DNA from 3 places in the Streptomyces sp. NPDC050732 genome. Region 1 is predicted to be linked to each of the others. Evidence: riboswitches for the same ligand, from Rfam matches in the RefSeq annotation. Region 1 holds a riboswitch; each other region holds the start of a gene.

Region 1 (3,264 bases):
GACCGGCTCGGGACGGTCGCAGGACGCGCCGACGAACTCTGCCGGTACGCCGTCCTGTTCGGTGACCCGCAGCTCGCCCTCACCGCCGTCCAGCGCGTCCTCGACGTCACGGCGGAAGAGGTCAAGGAGGTCGCCGCGGCCCGCCTGCGCCCCGACAACCGCGCGGTGCTCGTGTACGAACCCGTGACTGCCGCCGGCGAGGGCGCAGAGGCCGCTGAGGAAGAAGAGGAGGCGGCGAAGTGACCGAGGCCGCGACGATGCAGTTCCACCCCCAGCCCCAGGCGGGCCCCGCCAGGCCCTGGGCCTTCCCGGCGCCCGAGCGCGGCACGCTGCCCAACGGCCTCACCGTGCTGCGCTGCGACCGCCCCGGTCAGCAGGTCGTCGCCGTCGAGATCAACCTCGAAGCGCCCCTGGAGGCCGAGCCCGAGGGCCTCGACGGCGTCGCCACGATCATGGCGAGGGCCTTCAATGAAGGCACCGACAAGCACTCCGCCGAGGAGTTCGCCGCCGAGCTCGACCGCTGCGGCGCCACCATGGACGCGCACGCCGACCACCCCGGCGTACGCGTCTCCCTCGAAGTCCCGGTCTCCCGGCTCCCCAAGGCGCTCGGCCTGCTCGCCGACGCCCTGCGGGCCCCCGCCTTCGCGGACAGCGAGATCGAGCGGCTCGTCCGCAACCGCCTGGACGAGATCCCGCACGAGGCCGCCAATCCGGCGCGCCGCGCGGCCAAGGAGCTCTCCAAGGAGCTCTTCCCCGCGACCTCGCGCATGTCGCGTCCGCGCCAGGGCACCGAGGAGACGGTCGCGGCCATCGACTCGGCGGCGGTGCGCGCCTTCTACGAGAAGCACGTCCGCCCCGCCACGGCCACCCTCGTCGTGGTCGGCGACCTGGCAGGGACCGACCTGGACGCCGTCCTCGCGGACACCGTCGGCGCCTGGACGGGCTCCCCGGGCGAGCCGCGCCCGGTGCCGCCGGTGACCGCAGACGACCGCGGCCGCGTCGTCATCGTGGACCGCCCCGGAGCGGTCCAGACGCAGCTGCTGATCGGCCGCATCGGAGCCGACCGGCACGACCGCGTCTGGCCGGCCCAGGTTCTCGGTACGTACTGCCTGGGCGGCACCCTCACCTCGCGTCTCGACCGTGTCCTGCGCGAGGAGAAGGGATACACCTACGGCGTACGGGCGTTCAGTCAGGTCCTGCGTTCGGCGCCGGACGGCTCGGGCGCCGCGATGCTCGCCATCAGCGGCTCCGTGGACACCCCGAACACGGGACCGGCGCTGGACGACCTGTGGAAGGTCCTGCGCGTCCTCGCCGCCGAGGGCCTGACGGACGCCGAGCGTGACGTGGCCGTGCAGAACCTGGTGGGCGTCGCCCCCCTCAAGTACGAGATGGCGGCCTCCGTGGCGGCCACCCTCGCCGACCAGGTCGAGCAGAACCTGCCGGACGACTTCCAGGCGCAGCTGTACCGGCAGCTGGCCGCCACCGGCACCGTGGAGGCCACCGCCGCCGTCGTGAACGCCTTCCCGGCGGACCGTCTGGTGACGATCCTGGTCGGGGACGCCGCGCAGATCGAGGAGCCCGTCAGAGCGCTCGGCATCGGCGAAGTGAGTGTGGTCACCGGCTGAGCGACAGACCAGGCTGAGTTACAGGCCAGGCTGAGTGACAGTCAGGACATATCGGGACCCTGGTGACCGCTTCGGGCGCCGGGGTCCTCATATGTCCGAATTCGTATGGTGGTTGCCTGTCTGCCGTGTGGCGTGCGCTACAAAAGACGACTTCTGTTTGTCGATTGAAGGCGGCCCGTTTAGCGTCGACCCGGCTGTTCGTCGCGCAGTACGCCGCACCCGCGGCACCGGACAGTCATCGCCGAGTCCCCGTACGGCGCGAGCCAGGGGAGCCGGGGACCCACATGTCCCCTGGGGTGAATCGGGCACCTTGCCGTGAGGTGAGGGATCCGTAGGAGACCTTCCTGCTCCGAACCCGTCAGCTAACCCGGTAGGCGAGAAGGAAGGAAAGGATCACCCGCCACATGGCGTTCACCCGTGCCACCGGGAAGCACCGTCGTCCGAGCCGCCTCACGCGTACCACCGCGAACGTCGCCGGCGTCGCCGCGCTCACCACCACCGGTGTCATCGGCGGCCTCGCGGCCCCGGCGCTCGCCGCCCCCGACGAAGCGGCCATGGAGCACACCGGCCTGACCCAGGCGATATCCGTGGGCGACTCCCTCGCCGCGAGCATCGACGCGCAGGCCGCGGCGCAGCAGCAGGCCGCCGACGACGCCGCTGCCGCCAAGAAGGCCGAAGAGGCCGCCAAGAAGAAGGCCGCCGAGGAGAAGCGCAAGGCGGAGGCCGAGGCCAAGGCGAAGGCCAAGAAGGAACGCGAGGCCAAGGAGCGCGCCGCCCGCGAGGCCGAGCGCAAGCGCCTGAACGCCTACGTCTCCCCGATCAGCGGCTCGTACGTCTCCACGGGCTACCAGACCGGTGGCGCCATGTGGTCCTCCGGCAGCCACACCGGTGTCGACTTCCACGCGGCGTCCGGCACCCCGGTCCACGCGGTCGGCTCCGGCACCGTCGTCGAGGCCGGCTGGGGCGGCGCCTACGGCAACAACGTGGTCATCAAGATGAACGACGGCACGTACACCCAGTACGGCCACATGTCGTCCCTCGGCGTCACCGTGGGCCAGACGGTCACCCCCGGCCAGCAGATCGGCCTCTCCGGCTCCACCGGCAACTCCAGCGGCCCGCACCTCCACTTCGAGGCCCGCACCGGCGCGGAGTACGGCTCGGACATCGACCCGGTCGCGTACCTCCGCTCGCACGGCGTCAACGTCTGACGGACGGCGGACCCCCGCACAGTTCCGAAAGCCCCGGCTCGCCCAGAGCCGGGGCTTTCGCGTTGCCCTCGTTCGTTCCGCCCTTGGCCAAAAGATATCCATGGATTCCGGCCCGCCGTCGGAAATGCCGACGCTCTGCAATAGAGTCACTGAATGAGCGTCGGTCGACCGCGTTTCGCGGGGATTAAGGCGGAGGTCCGATCATGAGCGTTCCCGCGCACTCGGTATGCACGGCCATTCGGGACGACATTGTCGCCGGTGTCCACGAAAGGGGCGGCCGGCTCACCGAGGAACTCCTCGCCCGTCGCTACGGCGTCTCCCGGGTGCCCGTGCGCGAGGCCCTGCGCACGCTGGAGGCCGAGGGCTTCGTCGTCACCCGCAGGCACGCGGGCGCCTGCGTCGCCGAGCCCACCGAACAGGAGGCCGCCGAC
Region 2 (3,264 bases), on a different contig from region 1:
CGAGGAGGACCCGACGACGGGAGGGTCAGGGGGGCCAAGGGGGCCAGGGGTGCCACCGGTCCCGAGCGTGCCTTCGTGCGGGTCCTGCCGCTCCTGCTGCTCATCGTCGGGGTCTGCTACGACGCCGCGACCCCGCCGGAGTTCACCGCCGCCCCGCTCTTCACGGCCGCCCCGCTGATCGCCGCTCCCTTCTACTCGCTGCTCAGTACCGTCCTGACCGGCGCGGCGGCCACCGGCGCCGTCCTCTTCCTGCACTACGGCAACGGCGTCAGCAGCCATGTCGAGGTCGTCACCGAAGTGGTCACCGTGGCGACCGTCGCCGCCCTCGCGATCGTGATCAACCGTGTCGTGCGCCGCGGCAACGACCGGCTCGCCATCGCCCGCTCCATCTCCGAGGCCACCCAGCGCGCCGTGCTGCCCGCGCCGGACCCGCGCATCGGCGGGCTCGACATCGCGGCACGGTACGAGGCCGCGCAGGCGGACGCGTTCATCGGGGGCGATCTGTACGCGGTGCAGGACACCCCGCACGGCGTGCGGCTCATCGTCGGCGACGTACGCGGAAAGGGCATGGGCGCGGTCGCGGCGGTCGCCGTCGTCATCGGTGCCTTCCGGGAGGCCGCCGAGCAGGAGGCCACCCTGGAGGCGGTGGCGCAGCGCCTGGAGCGGGCGCTGGCGCGCGAGGGGACCCGGCGCGACGGTCTCGACGCGTTCGAGGGGTTCACCACCGCCGTCCTCGCGGAGATCCGGCACGGCGAGGGTTCCGTACGCCTGATCAACCGCGGGCACCCGCCGCCGCTGCTGCTGCGCGGCGACGGGCGGCTGTGCGTCATGTCGGCGAGCGAGCCCGCGCTGCCGCTCGGCATGGGCGACCTGGGGGTCTGGCCGGACCGGGCGGACGAGTCGGAGTTCCCGCCCGGCGCGACGCTGCTCTTCTACACGGACGGCCTGTCGGAGGCGCGCGACGCGGCGGGGGAGTTCTACGATCCCGCGGCGCGGCTCGGCGGGCGGATCTTCCCGGGCCGGGGCGGCCCGCACGCGCTGCTCGCCGCCCTCGCGGGGGAGGTGCGGCGGCACACGGGGGGCGCCATGACGGATGACATGGCGCTGCTCGCGGTGCGGCGGCCCGCCACCGGCGATCCGGAGGTCACCACCGGTGACTGAAGTGCACCACTCCGCATAACAACTGACACACGATCAAGGAAATGTAAAGCTCCGGTGTTTGAAGATCGGGGGCCAACTCGACCCGGTCCGCACCCTCGTGTCCCGGTACGTACGGCCGATGAGCGTTAACGATCAACCCGAACGGCTTGGAATACGGACCCCCTGTCTATTAACGTTCGATAACGCAGCGCGGTCGTCCCAGCCGTCACTAGAGACGGCTCCGCGCGCACGCGCCTAATCCCGCAAGGGAGCCGGGGAACCACCAACTTGGGGTGAATCGGGCAGCTGTGCCTCCGTGCCAGGTGTTCGTAGGAGACCTTCCTGCTCCGAACCCGTCAGCTAACCCGGTAGGCGAGAAGGAAGGAAAGGAGCGCGCCCCAGTGGCGTCCAACCGGCCTGCCCCCCGAGCCGTGTACGTGCCGAATGACGACGACTTCGGCTCGTACGACGAGGGCCCCCTCGAATCCTTCGAGGAGTGGAACCCCACCGAGGAGTCCATCCGTCCCGTCCGCGGCAGGCACCGCGTGCACAAGAAGAGCGGCGGCGGGCTCGCCCGCAGCTCCACCGTGCTCGGCGTGGGCGTCATCGCCGCTGTCGGCGCGGGCGGCATCGCCACCGCGCAGGACGGCAAGCCGCCGGTCTCCATATCCCTGCCCGACCTGCCGGGCGTGGGCGCCGTCGCGGACTCGCTGCCGGCCGCCGAGTCCCTGCCGGGCGTCGGGTCCCTGATGTCCGACGACACGCCGGAGACGACCACGGCCGTGGCCGCCGCCCCGCTCACCGCCGCCGGTGTCAGCACCGCCGACGCCCAGCAGGGCACCACCGACGCGGGCGAGGCGCTGCGCGCCCGCATCATGCAGCAGGCCGAGAACCAGCAGGAGCAGGCGGACACCGCCGTGCGGACGGCGGCCGAGGAGGCCGCGGTCAAGAAGGCCGCCGAAGAGGCGGCCGACCAGCAGAAGGCGGCCGAGAAGGCGGCGGACGCCGAGGCCGCGGCCAAGAAGAAGAAGGAAGAGGAGGCCCGGAAGGCGAAGGCCGAGGCCGAGCGCCTGGCCAAGCTCGCCAAGAGCTACGCCATCCCCACCTCCTCGTACACCCTCACGTCGCACTTCGGTGACGCCGGTTCCATGTGGTCCTCCGGGCACCACACGGGTCTGGACTTCGCCGCTCCCACGGGTACCCCCCTCAAGGCCGTGCACACCGGCACCGTCAAGGAGGCCGGCTGGGCGGGCGCGTACGGCTACCGCACCGTGCTCGAACTGGAGGACGGCACGGAGGTCTGGTACTGCCACCAGTCCTCGCTCAACGTCAGCGCGGGCCAGAAGGTCAACACGGGCGACGTCATCGGCCGCGTCGGCGCGACGGGCAACGTCACCGGTCCGCACCTCCACCTGGAGGTCCACACGCCCGGCGGCTCCGGGATCGACCCGCTCGGCTGGCTGCGGAGCAAGGGCCTGAACCCCTGACGTGACCCCGCTGCCGGCCCGGTGAACGGAATTCGGTTTCCGGTGGCGGTGTTGAGGGACGTATGACTTCTCTTCGCCAGCTTGGCTCTTCCGACCTCGAAGTGTTCCCGCTCTCCCTCGGCGGCAACGTCTTCGGCTGGACCGCCGACCGGACGGCGTCCTTCGACGTCCTCGACGCCTACACCGCGGCCGGCGGCAACTTCATCGACACCGCCGACGTCTACTCGGCCTGGGTGGAGGGCAACCGGGGCGGCGAGTCCGAGAACCTCATCGGCGAGTGGCTGGCCGAGCGCGGCAACCGCTCCGACGTCGTCATCGCCACGAAGGCCGGCGCCCACCCCGAGTACAAGGGCCTCTCCGCGACCACCGTCAAGGGCGCGGTCGACGCCTCGCTGCGCCGCCTCGGCACCGATTACATCGACCTCTACTACACCCACTACGACGACCCGTCGGTCCCCGTCGAGGAGATCATCGGAACGCTCGACGGGCTGGTGCGGGACGGCAAGGTGCGGGCGATCGCGGCCTCCAACATCACCCCCGAGCGGCTCCAGGAGTCCCTCGACTTCTCCGACCGCGAGGGCCTCGCGCGGTATGTCGCGCTCCAGCCGCACTACAACCTCGTCTCCCGCGACACCTA
Region 3 (3,264 bases), on a different contig from region 1:
CATCAACTCCCCCGGCGGCTCGTTCACCGCGATGACCGCGATCTACGACACGATGCGGTTCGTCAGCTGCGACGTGGAGACGATCTGCCTGGGCCAGGCCGCGTCCGGCGCCGCCGTGCTGCTCGCCGCCGGCACGCCCGGCAAGCGGTTCGCGCTGCCCGGCGCACGCGTCCTGATCCACCAGCCGGCCATCTCCGAACCCCTCCAGGGCCAGGCCACGGACCTGGCGATCCAGGCCGATGAACTCCTGCGCACAAGGCGGCAGTTGGAAGAGCTGCTCGCACGGCACACCGGGCAGAGCCCGGAGCAGATCACCGCGGACATCGAGCGGGACAAGATCTTCGACGCCCCGGCGGCCCTGGAGTACGGGCTCGTGGACCGGATCATCCCGAGCCGCAAGGCCTCGCTCGCCGCGCGCGACCCGAGGTGAGCCGCCGGTGCTGCCGCCCGAACTGCCCCCTTTGCCCGCCCTCACGCACGCCGAGGCAGAGTTGATCGACCGGTATCTCGAAGTCGTCGACCTGCTCGGCCGCATCAATCCGGCGCGCGCCGAGCACACCTACGGCGGCCTGCGCGCCGCCCAGGCCCTGGTCGGCCGGGCGACCGCGCTGCGGGACGCGCTCGCCCTCATGCACCAGCGGGGCGAGACTGAGGTGCACGCGCCCACGCTGGCCCGGGCGCTGCGCGTCCTCGACGGCGAGCGGCGGGCGGGGCGACTCACCGTGCCGCCTCCGCAAGGCTCCTGAAGCCCCGTCGGCCGCCACGCTCCCGACATCGGAACCGTCCGGGGCGACTTCGAAACGGACCAGTCGGGCTACCCCGGACGGCGTACCCGGGCGTCGTCATCCGCGCGGTCCGAAGTTGCGTCCAGCGAGTACAGCATGGGCGGAATCGGGCATTCCGCTGCTGGTCGAGCGGTCGTCAGAGAGTGCGGCGGAACGTCGAATTCGGCAGTGTCCACCTGAACAGGTCAGTCGTGAGGAGCCTCACAAAACACCGTTTCGACTCGGTTTTCGGACCTGTTTCGGGTCAAGATCCCTTCCGACGACAAGCCCCCGCCACAGCGGCGGGGCGGTCCGGGCGGACGCCGAGTCCTGCCGCCACCCGGATGACCGGTCGACATCGGTGCAACGGCAGGAGTGGAGGACCCAGGTACGACGGGCCCGTCCGGGAAGTCCGGACGACGCCCTTGGGGTGAAGCCGCAGAGCACGACGCGGCCGGGCATCTTCGCCTGCCCGAACCCGACAGGTCATCCTTCACAGGCGGCTGACGAAGGGTTGCGCATGACCGCGCTGAATCATGTTCCGTCGCTGCTCAGCAGGACAGGGGCCGCATCGGCCCTCACGCTCGCCGTGGTAGGCGGCACCGTCATGGCCCCCGGGCTCACGTCGGAGGCCGAGGCAGCGACACACGGAACGAAGGCGCTCAAGATCGCGGCGTCCAAGAAGGGCTCCCCGTACGGCTACGGGGCAGCGGGACCCAACCGGTTCGACTGCTCGGGGCTGACGCTCTACTCGTTCAAGAAGACGGGCAAGAAGCTGCCTCGCACGGCCGCCGCGCAGTACAACAAGACCAAGCACATCTCCAGGTCCCAGCGGACCCGTGGTGATCTGGTGTTCTTCCACTCCGGTCGGAACGTCTACCACGTCGGGATCTACGCGGGTAACAACCGCATCTGGCACGCCCCCAAGAGGGGGACCGTGGTGCGCCTGGAGAAGATCTGGTCCAACAGCGTCTGGTACGGCAGGGTGCGCTGACCGCACCGTCCAGCGCGGCGTCCGTGGACGGCGGCCGAGCCCGTCAGCGGGCGTCGTCACGCGAGCCGCGCTGGACAGGTGCCTGCCAGGGCAGCGCGATCCACACGGTCTTGCCGCCCTCGTCGGTGGGGCTGACCGAGAGCCTGCCGCCGCACTCGGCCGCCAGCCAGCGGATGATGACCATGCCGCGGCCGTTGTCCTGCTGGACGGCCGCGGGGAGCCGCTTGGGGTAGCGGGGGTGGCTGTCGGTGACACCGATGCGCAACTGTTCGTCGCGGTCCAGTTCGAGGTCCACGGTGAAGGTGGGCGACTGGCCGAGCGTGTGCTGCACGGCGTTGGTGGCGAGTTCAGAGACGATCAGCCTGATCGTGTCGGCCACCTCCGCGTCACCTGGCAGGCCCCATTCCGCGAGCGCGCGGGATACGAATTTCCGGGCGGCGGGGACCGAGACAGGATCGCTCGGCAGGGTGACGGAGGCTTCCTGGTGGTCTGCCATGGCGACGTTGTCCCTTTCCCACCGGGACCGGTCTCCGGCTCGCGGCGGATGACTCGCTGACAGTCCCGGACTGGTGCTTCGCGCCAGCCTGCCACTCCTTGGCCGGTCACGGGTGGCGATCCACCGAGATGTGCATATATCTGTCGCTCGAAGCGGTGAACTCTGCTACGGCAGACCGTATTTGGGCGGGAGAGCGGTACTTCCTCTAATCTCGCCTACTGCCCTGCCCTGCCGCCGGGAGATCCGACGGCTCCGTCCGAAAGGAGACGGGCATGCAGTACGGCCCGGCGGTGCGCCGTCGTCAGCTCGGCGCCGCCCTGCGTGCCCTGCGCGGTCACGCGGGACTCACCAGCAGCGAGGCCGCCGCCAAGGTCGGCTGGCACCAGTCCAAGGTGAGCCGGATCGAGACGGGCCGCAGTGGCGTGAAGGCCGCCGACGTGCGGCTGCTGATGGAGGCATATCAGGTCAAGGATCCGCAGCGCAGCGAGCTGCTCATCGCGTTCGCCGGCGCCGACGACCCGGGCGCGGGACGTCATCACTGGTGGAAGGCCTATCGCGATCTGCTGCCCGCCACCTACCGCGATTTCATCAGCCTGGAGTCGCAGGCGAGCTGGGTGCGCACGCTGGAGACCTCCGTGGTCCCCGGTCTGCTGCAGACCTCCGAGTACGCACGCGCGGTGACCCGGGCCGCGCTCGGCGAGCTGCCGGAGGAGCAGGTCGAGGCGTTGGTGGAGGTCCGCCTCGCCCGGCAGGACGTGCTGCGCTCGGATCCGCCGCTGCGGTTGAGCGTGGTCATGGATGAGGCGGTGCTGCGGCGGCCGGTGGGCGGGGCGGGTGTCTTCGCGGGGCAGTTGATCCGGTTGAGGGAGGCGTCTCACATGCCTCACGTTCGGCTTCAGGTGTTGCCGTTCGCCGCAGGTGAGCATGTGGGCCTGATCGGTCCTTTCGTTATTTTTTCATTTCCGGACATTGCTGATCTGGATGTGGTTGTTCTCGACCATTTGACGAGT

The links. Region 1 has a riboswitch for cyclic di-AMP ahead of AB0H82_RS15350 (M23 family metallopeptidase). Riboswitches for the same ligand answer to the same signal wherever they lie in the genome.
Positions count from the first base shown of each region.
Region 2: it holds a riboswitch for cyclic di-AMP, as region 1 does, so the genes downstream of both, AB0H82_RS13035 (M23 family metallopeptidase) here and AB0H82_RS15350 (M23 family metallopeptidase) in region 1, are expected to answer to the same signal.
Region 3: it holds a riboswitch for cyclic di-AMP, as region 1 does, so the genes downstream of both, AB0H82_RS04660 (C40 family peptidase) here and AB0H82_RS15350 (M23 family metallopeptidase) in region 1, are expected to answer to the same signal.

Region 1 covers NZ_JBFAHP010000014.1:152,391-155,654, forward strand. The annotation lists gene AB0H82_RS15340 (pitrilysin family protein) at 1-243, shown strand, start outside; gene AB0H82_RS15345 (pitrilysin family protein) at 240-1,625, shown strand; cyclic di-AMP (ydaO/yuaA leader) riboswitch at 1,855-2,017, shown strand; gene AB0H82_RS15350 (M23 family metallopeptidase) at 2,030-2,833, shown strand; gene AB0H82_RS15355 (GntR family transcriptional regulator) at 3,037-3,264, shown strand, end outside.
Region 2 covers NZ_JBFAHP010000012.1:10,298-13,561, reverse strand. The annotation lists gene AB0H82_RS13040 (PP2C family protein-serine/threonine phosphatase) at 76-1,161, shown strand; cyclic di-AMP (ydaO/yuaA leader) riboswitch at 1,383-1,530, shown strand; gene AB0H82_RS13035 (M23 family metallopeptidase) at 1,578-2,627, shown strand; gene AB0H82_RS13030 (aldo/keto reductase) at 2,690-3,264, shown strand, end outside.
Region 3 covers NZ_JBFAHP010000003.1:267,918-271,181, reverse strand. The annotation lists gene AB0H82_RS04670 (ATP-dependent Clp protease proteolytic subunit) at 1-430, shown strand, start outside; gene AB0H82_RS04665 (hypothetical protein) at 438-746, shown strand; cyclic di-AMP (ydaO/yuaA leader) riboswitch at 1,105-1,281, shown strand; gene AB0H82_RS04660 (C40 family peptidase) at 1,285-1,758, shown strand; gene AB0H82_RS04655 (ATP-binding protein) at 1,802-2,254, opposite strand; gene AB0H82_RS04650 (helix-turn-helix transcriptional regulator) at 2,527-3,264, shown strand, end outside.